Regions from separate parts of the Neobacillus sp. PVCKKU3 genome, predicted to be linked through region 2. Evidence: riboswitches for the same ligand, from Rfam matches in the RefSeq annotation. Region 2 holds a riboswitch; each other region holds the start of a gene.

Region 1 (4,222 bases), on a different contig from region 2:
ACAGGTATTTCGGCCTTTGAACGGTCTGCGACAATCATGAATTTGATTGATCCTCAGTCAAAAGCTGCCGATTTTAAACGTCCTGGCCATGTTTTTCCGCTTATCGCTAAAAAAGGCGGCGTCCTTAGAAGAACAGGTCACACAGAAGCAGCAGTTGATCTTGCAAACCTATCTGGAGCCAAGCCTGCTGGCGTTATTTGTGAAATCATGAATGAAGACGGGACGATGGCCCGGGTACCACAGCTAAGAAAAATCGCCGATAAGCTGGGCCTGAAAATGATTACAATCAAAGATCTGATTGAATACCGAAATCAAAAGGATAAATTGGTAAAGCGGGAAGTGGAAATCAAGTTGCCGACTGAATATGGCGATTTTAAAGCAATCGGGTATTCAAATATGGTAGACGACAAAGAGCATGTTGCTCTCATTAAAGGTGAAATTGACCCGGAGAAGCCAATTCTGGTCAGGGTTCATTCGGAATGCTTAACGGGTGATGTTTTTGGGTCTTACCGCTGTGACTGCGGTCCGCAGCTCCACGCCGCCCTAATGCAGATTGAACAAGCCGGAAATGGTGTGCTGTTGTATATGCGCCAGGAAGGCAGAGGCATTGGCCTCCTTAACAAAATGAAGGCCTATCAGCTTCAGGAACAAGGCTATGATACGGTAGAGGCAAATGAAAAACTCGGCTTTAAGCCTGATTTAAGGGATTATGGAATTGGTGCACAAATTTTAAGAGATCTTGGCATCAGAAAAATGATGTTATTAACGAATAATCCGCGTAAAATTAAGGGCCTAAAGGGCTACGACCTGGAAGTCGTCGAGCGGGTACCGCTGCAAATGGAAATGAGACCCGAAAATGAAAGCTATTTAAAAACCAAACATGATAAATTAGGCCATCTGCTTCATTATTAAAAATACGGAGGAATAGAAATGGGACATATTTTTGAAGGAAATTTAGTTGGTACAGGACTGAAAGTCGGAATCGTAGTAGGACGTTTTAATGAATTTATTACAAGCAAATTATTGTCTGGGGCGCAGGATGCTTTAAAGCGCCATGGAGTGAATGAATCTGATGTGGATGTCGCGTGGGTTCCAGGCGCATTTGAGATTCCATTAATAGCTAAAAAAATGGCAGACAGCAAAAAATATGATGCAGTTATCACCCTAGGTACAGTTATCCGTGGTTCCACACCACATTTTGATTTCGTGTGTAATGAAGTCGCTAAAGGAGTATCCCGCATCACGCTTGATACTGGCATTCCGGTTATTTTTGGGGTATTAACCACAGATTCAATCGAGCAGGCAATCGAGCGGGCAGGTACAAAAGCAGGCAACAAAGGCTGGGATGCTGCTTCTGGCGCCATCGAAATGGCCAACCTAACAAGAAATTTTGAATAACAGAAGGCCAAGGGGGCACCTTTTTTGGGTTGCTCCTTGCTTGTTTAATTCCATAAATTGATTTATAAAAAAGAAAGCAAAAACAAAAACATGTACAAATGAACCCGACTTTTACTATAATAATAACAGCATAAAAAAATAATCTTTAAAAAACAGGTGCTAAAGTCTTAAAACAAGACTCTTAGCTTAATAGGGAAGTTGGTTAAAAGCCAACGCGGTCCCGCCACTGTAAATGGGAGCAACCTATAAGATGTCACTGTCTTAATAGATGGGAAGACATAGGAAGCAATGACCATGAGCCAGGAAACCTGCCTGTTTTTAAACACAAATGCCTACGTGGATAGGAGCGTGTTAAGCAGGAAACGTCACTCGTTTGTTACTTAGCATACATAACACCTCCTCCTAACTGATAGGAGGATTTTTTTATGCCAATTTTGGTGTAAAGATAGAAAGGGAGAGAGAAAAAATGAGAAAAGCAACAAAATTGATGGTAATTGTGGGTGTACTGGCGCTGGCGGTACCTTACAATACTTATGCAGCTGAGGATGTCAGCACCGAGATTGCCTCTACTGCTGAACACGTTCAGGCTGGAGAGCTAAATTCAGATTGGCTGGCTATTACGCTTTCAAAAGCAGGGAAATTGACCGCAGCGAACAAACAAGACTATTTAATGAAGCTGAAAAGCAGGGTAAATGGAACTGATTTAAAAGGAACGGAGCTTCATAAAACAATCTTAGCTATTCGTGCATTAGGGGCAGATCCTGCTAATTTTGAGGGGCAAGACTTAATAAAAAAGGCTTATAGTGATACATCCCTGACCGCATTTACTGCCTATGTATATGCCTTAATTGCATTAGATAGTGCAGATTACACTATCCCAACTGATGCTTTATGGACAAAGGATAAACTTATCGACAAGATTACAACTATGGATTCAACCGCCGGTGGCTGGAACTGGGATGGATCAACAAGTAAACAAGCAGATCCGGATACAACTGGAATGGTGCTAACTGCATTAGGCAAGCATAAGTCAGATGTTGTTGTCAAAGCAGACATCAATAGTGCCGTTACTTATTTAAAAACGGTTGAAACGGCAAATGGCGGTTTTGATAATTGGGGAGAAAACTCATCTTCAACTGCCCAGGTTGTAATTGGACTTTCCTCTATTGGTGTGGACCCGACTTCGACTGAATTCACTAAGGATGGAAAAAATCCTGTTAACCATCTATTTACCTATGAAATAGGAAATGGCGGCTATAAATGGATGAAATCCGAAACTGCAGAGAATAGTTTTGCAACAGAGCAAGTTTTCCAAGCTTTAGTGGCATACGATAAGTTTAAAAGCGGTGATCAGCTCTTTAGCTTTCCATACCAAGCTAAAGAGGAGCCTGCACCATCACAACCATCTACATCTGCTCCAACACCAACAGTAGTAAACAACAATAATTATGTGACTGTTACGCCGACAACAGACGTTTCAAAATTGCCTGTCTCAGAGTCCACGAAAGAGGTAATTAGAGAAATCATTACAAACAATAATGCTGGCACAGCTGGAGCTGCAGGAAATACATCTTCACAGCCGCAAGTGATTGTCGTCCAGCAACCTGCCGCGGTTCAAACAGCAGCGGGTGAACCCAAAGTTGAGGTAAAAGTTGAAAAAGAAAGTGGTACCATCAATTCCAATAACCTTAAGGTAGGAGGCACTACCGCATTTATTGGGGCACTGGCTTTAATTCTTAGAAGAAAGTTCTTGGGGGTGTAACCATGAAAGGCTGGCAGAAAATCATCGGTGATATTGCATCATGGCTTTTGGTTATCGGCGGGATTGGCTATGCTTTATATGGCTATACTCCGGGCAAAACGATTACAACGACAACAACCACCCCTCAAGTTAAACAAGTTCAGCATAATCAGCAAACTGCTGCGGAAACTGTAAAGAATGTGGAAGGGATTGTTTCCAATGCTGAAGCAACGTCATCTGATACCGCTGGAAAGAATTCAACAGTAAAAGTAATAACTACTCAGCCTGTAAAACAAACTTCAACGGTAACGCAGCAGCCAGCGGGCAGTACGGCACCAGCATCTGCACCGGTCGAAGAAAAAAAGCAAGACTCAGTAACTGTTTCAGTAAAGACGCCTGATGGCTATTTAATTGCACCGCGGTCAGTTAAAATAAACGATCAAACGAGAGCAGCTGATGTTTTAAAACAAGTCTGTCAGGAGGCCGGCATAAAGCTGGAAACTACCGGTTCAGGTGCCATGCTATATACAAAAGGTATTGGCGGATGGCGTGAATTTGACAAAGGGCCTTACAGCGGATGGAGCTACAGAATAAATGGAGTCAAAGGAGACCGCTCATCCGGCGTAAAGGATGTTAATCCTGGCGACACATTAGAGTGGAATTATGTTGTCGATTATAGGGAGGACAAGTGATGGAGAGCGTTCTTTCCATATTTAGGCCCAGGGTACGGAACCTTTTAACGTTAAGAAACATGACCTTGATGGCGTGTTTAGCAACCTTGAGTATTGTTGGCAGGATTTATATGGGGATGATTCCAAACGTCCAGCCATCAACGGTTATAATAATTTGCTCTGCCTTGATTTATGGAGTAAGGTTTGGATTGATTATTGCAGTTCTGACAGTCTTGGGTTCAAACCTGGTGTTGGGCTTTGGTCCTTTTGTTGTGATGCAGCTGATAGCATGGGGAGCAGTTGCCGTTGTATCGGGCGTGATTGGAAGGTTTTATGAGAAAATTCCCCATCTGCTTTTATCGTCATACGCCGGTTTTACCGGGCTGTTTTTTGGATTCATGGTATCCTTAAA
Region 2 (4,222 bases):
TCCAATTGGAGGTAGAGATTCCTGCTGCAATACTGCCAGCCACTTTGCTAATTCCTTGCGGGTATAAAGTTCAATCTGTTTCCCATTTAATTCAATTCTTCCGGTCGTCGCACGATCCACTCCCGACAATAGCTTTAGCAATGTAGACTTGCCGCTTCCGTTTGGTCCAATGATCCCCAAGCATTCTCCACGTTTGACAGAAAAACTAATTTCATCAAGCACAGACTGGTTATCAAACCGTTTACTTAAGCTTTCCACTTCAATAAGCATCCATCAACTTCCCCCTGTCATTTGCTTGCTTCTACGAAGTAAGTACGCAAAGAATGGAGCGCCAAGAAATGCGGTCACAACCCCGAGCGGAATCTCCGTTGGGCTAAGTAAGGTACGGGCAATCGTATCTGCCCAAAGGACATATATGGCACCGAATATCACGGACAATGGCAGTAATAATCGGTAATCCGGCCCAACTATAAGCCTCACTAAGTGTGGAACGACAAGTCCGACAAAACCAATCGTTCCTACGATTGATACTGCGGCAGCGGTGATTAGGGTGGAAACGACCAACACCACTAGCCGTGTACGTTTAATGTTGACACCTAAATGTGCTGCCTGCCGCTCTCCTAATGCAAACAAATTTAATGTACGTCCATATGACAGCAACACCACGATTCCAATTGCTAAATAAGGCATGAGTACAAAGGTAAATGACCAACCTCTTAGGGCTAAACTCCCCATCAGCCAAAAGACGATTTCATTCACCACTTGATCGGACATTGACACCATAAAGGAAACAAGTGACCCTAGAAAAGCAGAAACGACAACCCCAGATAAAATGATGGTTTCTAGTTTAAATTTGCCATGTACATTTGCTAAACGGAGTACAACAAGTAAACTAATCAGCCCTGTCACAAATGCAACCAGTGGTATCGTCCAATTACCAAATAAACTAGTATGATACCCGAATAAAATGATGAAAGCAGCACCTACCGCTGACCCAGATGCTACCCCTAATGTATACGGATCTGCTAACGGGTTGCGTAACACTCCTTGAAAGCCAGCACCAGCAAGTGATAAGCACGCCCCAACAAGAATGGCAAGAAAAACCCGTGGCAAACGAACTTTTAAAATGATTTGCTCAGCTGATTCAGGCCAGTTGGAATCTATGAGACTATGTAAAAAAGGCAGCTGGTGTAAGAGAATTCCCCAAACTTGCGAAAGCGGCAGATTAGCAGAACCAAGCGATAAACTAATGACCCCTGAGAAAAGAAGGAGAACGAAACCCGCTCCCCCCCATATTGCTAATCTTCTTTTCATTTCTTAAACGATTCCGGATAAATGGCTTCAGCGATTTGCTTCAGTGCATCTGTTATTCTCGGTCCAGGTCTGGACATAATATTTCCTTCGATCCCCGTCAGTCGACCTTCTTGAATAGCTGTAATCTTATCCCAGCCGCTTCTAGATTTAATTAATTCCTCTAGCGGTTTGCCAGACTTATCATCAACAACATTTGCGGAGTAGAGAATGACATCCGGGTTGTCCTGAATGATCTTCTCTTCATTGATGGCATTCCAGCCTTTCATATCTGAGGCAATATTAACGCCGCCAGCCATCGTAATCAGTTCATCCATAAATTCACCCTTGCCAACCGTCCAACCTGGAGAAAATTCAATATAGACTTTTTTCTTATCTTCTTCCTTAATTTTTGCAGCAGCTTCTGTTACTGTGCGAATATCCACCTTCATTTGTGCCACGAGTTCTTCTGCTTTTTCCTGAGTATCTGTAATGATACCAATTTGGATAATATTATTTAAAATATCCTCCATCTTTTTAGGCTCAGTTTTATATAACTTAAGGTCTAAACCACGAAATTTTTCAGCAATATCATCCTTCATTGAAATGCCACCGATTACTAAATCCGGATTAGCCGCTATAATGGCTTCCTCATTTGGCTTTGTCACCCCGCCTACTTTTGGCTTTGCCACTGCTTCTTTAGGGTAATCATCAAAATCAGATACACCGTAAATTTTATCGCCTAGGCCTAGAGCGAAAAGAATTTCTGTCTCCGATGGAGAGGTAGATACAATACGTTCCGGCGCCTTATCAAAAGTTATTTCAGTACCCGTCGCATCCTTCACTGTAAGCGGGTAAACGGTTGCTTTGTCCGTTACCTCTTTCGTTGCTGTTTCGGATTTTTGGTTTTTATCTGCACCTGAAGAATCTTTTGTTGTCCCACATGCGCTGATCGTCACCATCATTACTACAGTCAAAATTAATGCCAAAAACTTTCTCATTACTCAATTCTCTTCCCTTCGTTTATAGTTCGAGATGAGCTTGATATCTTGAAGTCTTTCCCATAACAACGAAAAAGCCCTGCTTCCATTCGGAAACAGGGCGCGCGAAAATCAGAAAAAATAAACATATTTATACTGATTATGCCGATCCTTTTCCGCGAAGGATTTCGTTGGCAAGCTTAATAGGCAGGTTTCCTGGCTTACGGGTAACATGACTTCCTCTCCTTCCCATTCCTTAGCTGGAACAGTGGTATTGCGAGGTTATCCCCGAATAACAGTGGCGGGACCGCGCCGGATTCACACCGGCTTCCCTTTTAACCTTATCCAATGATAAGGCACCTACTAGCTATGTCAGATTCAATTGGTCAAGCAAATTACTCAACTAGTATTATAGCAAATACTTCATGAGAAGCAAATATTTGGTTTAGGGATCAAGGAAAAGACCATGCTTACTAATTAAGAAAGGGGGGCACATTTACTTCCTTCTATCATCGATTTGGGGAAAGATATTCCTAATTAAATTAACATAATATAATTATTGATTTAAGAAATAACGACTAACTGAGTCCAGTAAGCTGAACTCAGTTTGTAGTAACTATCTAATGATTAGTTTGTGAGGACATAATCGTTAAATTCTTTAACTTCTTCCGTTAACACGTCTTGTTGCAGCAAGGTGCCGCAGGAAGGACAAATTGCTTCGTGTAGTTCAGCCTTCCCAGATTCCCGGGGCTGGACATAAATCCCCAGTTCAGACATCGTTTCCACTAAATCAGCTTTTCGCTGTACGGCTCCTTCCTTCCAGTTCATATTGCTTTCGGACAGTTCATGATCGCAGAAGTTACAAGAAACTAATTTTTTGCCTGCTTTATGGACAAATTTTAACGGAACCTTTAATTTCTCCTGTTCAGAGACCTCAACTTCAGGATTCCGGCCGATCCGGTCACGACGAATGGAGCGGCGTTTTTCATGGCTTGCCTCTAAGTCAACTCTTCGTTCAGATGCATTCCAGATTACTCCATACGCTTTTTCAGCCAGATCAGGGGTAATATATTCATCCTGTAAATCTTTTTCCACTATCGCAATCGGACGCAATAACGGATCTCCGATTCCGGCCCCACCGCCTGTCACTTGCTTAAACACTGCCTTTGGTCCAAGAGGCATTCCGGCAATATGGTTGGGAAGGGTCGTATAATTGGTAAGCTCATTAGGAATTGGCAGACGTCCATGTTCAGCAATGAACTGGTTGATATCAAATTCATCAATCTTATTAAAAGAACTCGTTCCACCCGGGTATCCGCCCAGAGTGCCATGTGCAGGCATTTCGGCACAGGCGTTTTCAATGGTACCGAGTAATCCTTGATTGTTGTACGGCATCCAGGCATAATCCATTCCCTGACCGCCGCGATGATATCCGGGACCTCCGGAATTCACGTTAATTTTTCGGTAAAAATAAAACATCGGGTACAGCCCTTCATTTGTTTCCACATCAGGAATTCCATTATTCTGCTGCATTTCAAATGCGCCAATATCCAGTCCATCGCAGGTAGCCTGGGCACCCACACCGCCAGAACCGCAATCAAATGCAGGAAACGCTGTATACTGGCCATATTGATCCAACCCGACCCAAGAATTCCCCGGCCAATTGTTGTGACCAATCGCAGCAACCCGGTTCCTAAGCCAAGGATTTTCGCTGAGCTGCAACGCTTTAAAAATTCCCTCGTAAAAAGCTTTACCCGCTTTTCCTGTTGTTTCCATGTGCCCGCACGAAACAGGAGCCGGGATCACAGGGTTTACAATCGTTCCAGGCGGTCCGAGTTCAATTGTGAGCGGTCGCAGCATTCCTGCATTGACCGGGATATCACAGCCAATGGTCATCGCAATGACGCCATACAATCCTCCATAAATAGCACCTGGTCCCGCATTGATAAACC
Region 3 (4,222 bases), on a different contig from region 2:
AATAGTATTTAAATCTATGACATTATCAAGCATTCTTACCTGTATCCGTATCAAACGTTTCAGCACATTTGCCGGTACCGCTTTTGCGAGATTGATGGACGAAAGATTACAGACAACAAAATCGCCAGGTTTTCGAACAATCACGACGTTTCCATCCTGATCCTGGTATTCGTTAACAATTTTTGTGGCTGACATATTTTGCGTGATTTCCGTACAAAGGTTGCTGCAGAAAATCGAGGTACGGCCCTTCCCTAATAGATGTTTATTGGGATTTTGCCGGTTGACCTCGTCCCGGTAAAACATATACGGCGTCCCCGTTTCCAATTGCACCATCATGATTCGCGCCATAATATCCATAGCCCTATACGTTTTTCGCGGCAGTAACGGATGGTTAACAGCCTCTTCATATTTATCCCTAAAATATTTCCGGTCAATTTCATCGTAAAAATCCTCTAGCCCTAGGGGATTTCCATTCGCATCTTTCCAGCCCATCACCTGTTTCACTTGATGAGGACAAAAGGTATGCCACTCGCCGATGCTTCTGCCATTCCCATCGGTCTCCTGCAGTTTTTCCATAAAAAGATCCGGCACGCAGACACCTGTAAAAATATCATGTGCTTTCCGGCGTTCGTCCCCATTGTTCGTTTTCAAATCCAGGAAACCGTTCATTAGATCCTTGTGAAACAAATCCAAGTAAACAGCAATTGCCCCCTGGCGCTGGCCTAATTGATCAACACTGACGGCCGTATCGTTGACCAATTTAACCCATGGTACGACACCGGAGGAATTACCCTTGAACTTTTTAATGTCTGAGCCTAATGCCCTCACCTTTCCAAAGTAAATCCCAATCCCGCCGCCATCTTTGCTTAACCGGGCAATGTCCCAGTTATTTAAATAGATGCCATCAAGGGAATCGTCCACCGTATCAATGAAGCAGGAGGACAGCTGGCCAAAGCTTTTTCCGGCATTCGCCAAGGTGGGGGTGGCGACAGTCATATATAAATTACTCAATGCCCAGTAAGCTTCTTTTACCAGTTTTATCCTCACGCCCCTTTTCTCGTATTTCATGATTGTCATAGCAATGATCATGAAACGTTCCTGCGGTAGTTCGAAAATGTTCCGATTATGGTCCCGGGCAAGATAACGGTCTGCCAATAGGAATAACCCTATGTAATTAAATAACTCATCCCGCTCAGGATTAATCTCTTTCGCTAATTCCTCTATTTCCTCTTTCGTATATAGATTTAATAGGTCACTAGAATAAATCCCTATACTACTTAAATGTATAATTAAGCTGTGTAGATCCCCATATTTTAGTGAAGAATCATAGCCTCTATTCTCTGCTGCATTAATATAGAGTTCATACAGATATAAGCGGGCCGCAACAAAAGTCCAATCCGGCTGGTCCATTGCAATTTTGTTGACTGCATATAATAATCCCTTCTGATTTGCCTCCAATGCTGACCCATCCAGCTCCATGATTTGTTTTTGCAGCTCCATCGTATCCACTCCGTATTTATCGGATGCCTGCCTAATCGTCTCAAATACTTCCTTTATTTCTGTCTTAACCTGTGTGGTCATGTCACTTTCCTCCTAAAAAAATAAAAAATCCGCTCCGGCGAGAACCGAGCGGATGAAACGAGCACACAACAAAAGGGAATAACGAGGCCATGTCTTCCTTATGTTGCCGTCGTTTCCTCTTCTCAATCCCCGAAGAAGTTGAAACATCTTAAGAAAGACAGGTCTCCTGACTTATGCATCACTCTACTCTAAGCCCTTCCCGTATAAGCACCTATTTTCATAAGCATTCTTATACAGTGGTTTGCTCATTTCGTCAGCATTTACAGTTGCGGGGGCAGTTCCGGCATCACACCGGATTCCCTATTAAGCCGTGTTCGGCATCTTCCCTTAAGGCTAACACAATATATAGTTTTCAACTTTACAAATCGAACAGCATATAGAAAAACTAATATCAATATTAGTACATGCCCATTTTTGGGTCAAGTATTATTTTCCATCAACAACAACATTTGGCTCAAGTGAAAAATTGATGCTCGGCCGCAATGTTTGCGAAATAAAGCAAGCTTTTTCAGCTCGAACTGCAATCTCTTGCAATTTTTCTGGAGAGATTCCAGAGTCACTACTAATATAAAAAACTGGGCGATGGATAATTTGTTTAAACTTCAATTTACCGTCCTCTCTGTCGACTACACCCTCAGAAACAACCTCGAGTTTTTCTACCTCAATTTTTCGATTCCCCAGCATCGCCCCTAGTGTAATCATATAACAATTATTGGAAGATGAAATAAGCAGCTCCTCTGGATTTGAACCGATTCCTGGACCCTCCATATCCGCCGGTGCCGAAACAGCGATATCAAGACCACCGTTTGTCTGAATATGCCCCTTCCCATTCCGATCTCCCTGCCAGGTGCCATTTACTTTAAAGTGAAAACTTTCCATTTTGCAAATACCCCTTTATCATTTTTTATGAAACCATCCTTATTAACCTTTCAACAAAAATTCCGAAAACCCTGCAAAAAATAACAAAAAGGAATCTTACATTTTCCAATGTAAAATTCCTCCATTCTTCCCTTTAATGTGCATGGTGATTATGATGGCGGTGGAACATTTGATGATTAGAATCCACTGCCATGATCAAAACTCCCAAGCCCATCTCCACAATCCCAACAATCAGAAAAATCGGCAATGTTTAGCGAGACATTCGTCCGCAAAAAGTTCTTAATTTAAAAGATAACCTCATCCGCCTTTACAATGGCAACCTGATGTTCAGGAGTTTTCACCCCTCTTAGTGTACTATTATGGAGATTTATTATTTGCTCGGCAGTATAAACTCCGTCAACGGTGGTATGACCATCCTCAACTAATGTAACATCAAAACCTTGTGATAAGGCCGCACGGCAAGTCGTATCAATGCAGAATTCCGTTCTAACTCCGACCACAACAAGGTGAGTCACACCGCGATTTTGCAACTCTTCTTGTAATTCCGTTTGATAAAAAGAATCTGCCGCCCGTTTATGGATCACAATATCCTGCTCGCGTGGAGTAATCCCAGGAGCAAACTGCCAAAACTGTGTTCCCCTTGCCAGCAAATCCCCCTTCGGACCTTCAAACTGTATATAAAAGACAGGGACATTTTCTCTTTCCGCCTTAGCAATCATCTTTTGTATTACGGAAAACGTTTCATCCTGTTTATAAGTCCCCCAAAGCGGACCTAACTGAACGTCAATAACCAGTAATGATGATTTTCCTTCTCTCATTAATCCATTCCCCTTTCAGCGAATTTTTTAATTGCCCCCTACTAATTTTACATCTAATTCCCTTAAAATCCGTACAAATAAGATAATAAAAAAGCGCAAATATCCTGCAAGATATTTGCGCTTTTCTTTCTATTTCCCGTCCACAATTTCCTTTAATATCTCATACGACCGTTTTTGTTTTTCAACATCATAAATATAGGTAACAGCCATAAGTTCATCCACATTATATTTTTCCTGAAATGCTGACAACTGCTCCCGGACGGTCTCTTTACTTCCCAACATCGTCATTCTCGACATGGACATTACCATTTCCTTCTCCATTGGAGTCCAAATTTGATCCATATTTTCAACAGGTGGCTGCAATGGCATGCGGGAACCGCGAACAACGTTTAGGGAAAATTGCCGCATCGTAGTTGATAAGAAACTTGCTTCTTCGTCCGTTTCAGCAGTAACTACGTTTAAACAAACCATCATGTATGGCTTATCCAAATACTCTGACGGCTGGAATCGGCTGCGATATATCGAAATCGCCTCCTCCATATATCTTGGCGCAAAATGGGAGGCAAAAACATATGGCAAACCTAAGCTTGCAGCAAGATAGGCGGAATCAGTTGAAGATCCCAGGATGTAAATTGGGATCCCAGTCCCTGCCCCAGGATATGCCCGCACATAACCTTGCTGGTCTTCTGGTCCAAAATACGTTTGCAACGCTTTAACATCTTCAGGAAACGTAAAAACAGAATCATTTTTCGAACGTCTTAGTGCATTTGCTGTCATCATGTCTGTTCCAGGCGCGCGGCCGAGTCCAAGTTCAACCCGCCCCGGATAAATGGTTGCCATCGTTCCGAATTGTTCAGCAACTACCAAAGGGGAGTGGTTCGGGAGCATAATCCCGCCCGAGCCCACGCTAATTTCATTTGTATGTTCTAAGGTATGTTTTATTA

The links. A riboswitch is a leader RNA that binds a small molecule or an ion and turns the genes downstream of it on or off. The one in region 2 is predicted to bind cobalamin.
Region 1: linked by a shared signal. The riboswitch ahead of ACNQGS_RS25870 (prenyltransferase/squalene oxidase repeat-containing protein) and the one ahead of ACNQGS_RS19875 (ABC transporter substrate-binding protein) in region 2 are both predicted to bind cobalamin.
Region 3: linked by a shared signal. The riboswitch ahead of ACNQGS_RS18455 (ribonucleoside-diphosphate reductase subunit alpha) and the one ahead of ACNQGS_RS19875 (ABC transporter substrate-binding protein) in region 2 are both predicted to bind cobalamin.

Annotation. Positions count from the first base shown of each region.
Region 1 covers NZ_JBLVQN010000054.1:33,945-38,166, forward strand. Annotated here, with positions in the region: gene ACNQGS_RS25860 (bifunctional 3,4-dihydroxy-2-butanone-4-phosphate synthase/GTP cyclohydrolase II) at 1-912, shown strand, start outside; gene ribH (6,7-dimethyl-8-ribityllumazine synthase) at 931-1,398, shown strand; cobalamin riboswitch at 1,536-1,728, shown strand; gene ACNQGS_RS25870 (prenyltransferase/squalene oxidase repeat-containing protein) at 1,865-3,160, shown strand; gene ACNQGS_RS25875 (DUF4430 domain-containing protein) at 3,163-3,831, shown strand; gene ACNQGS_RS25880 (ECF transporter S component) at 3,831-4,222, shown strand, end outside.
Region 2 covers NZ_JBLVQN010000032.1:15,736-19,957, reverse strand. Annotated here, with positions in the region: gene ACNQGS_RS19885 (heme ABC transporter ATP-binding protein) at 1-270, opposite strand, end outside; gene ACNQGS_RS19880 (FecCD family ABC transporter permease) at 274-1,314, opposite strand; gene ACNQGS_RS19875 (ABC transporter substrate-binding protein) at 1,311-2,291, opposite strand; cobalamin riboswitch at 2,460-2,649, opposite strand; gene ACNQGS_RS19870 (hydantoinase B/oxoprolinase family protein) at 2,898-4,222, opposite strand, start outside.
Region 3 covers NZ_JBLVQN010000028.1:29,966-34,187, reverse strand. Annotated here, with positions in the region: gene ACNQGS_RS18455 (ribonucleoside-diphosphate reductase subunit alpha) at 1-1,581, opposite strand, end outside; cobalamin riboswitch at 1,722-1,921, opposite strand; gene ACNQGS_RS18450 (OsmC family protein) at 2,008-2,460, opposite strand; gene ACNQGS_RS18445 (cysteine hydrolase family protein) at 2,745-3,278, opposite strand; gene ACNQGS_RS18440 (LLM class flavin-dependent oxidoreductase) at 3,408-4,222, opposite strand, start outside.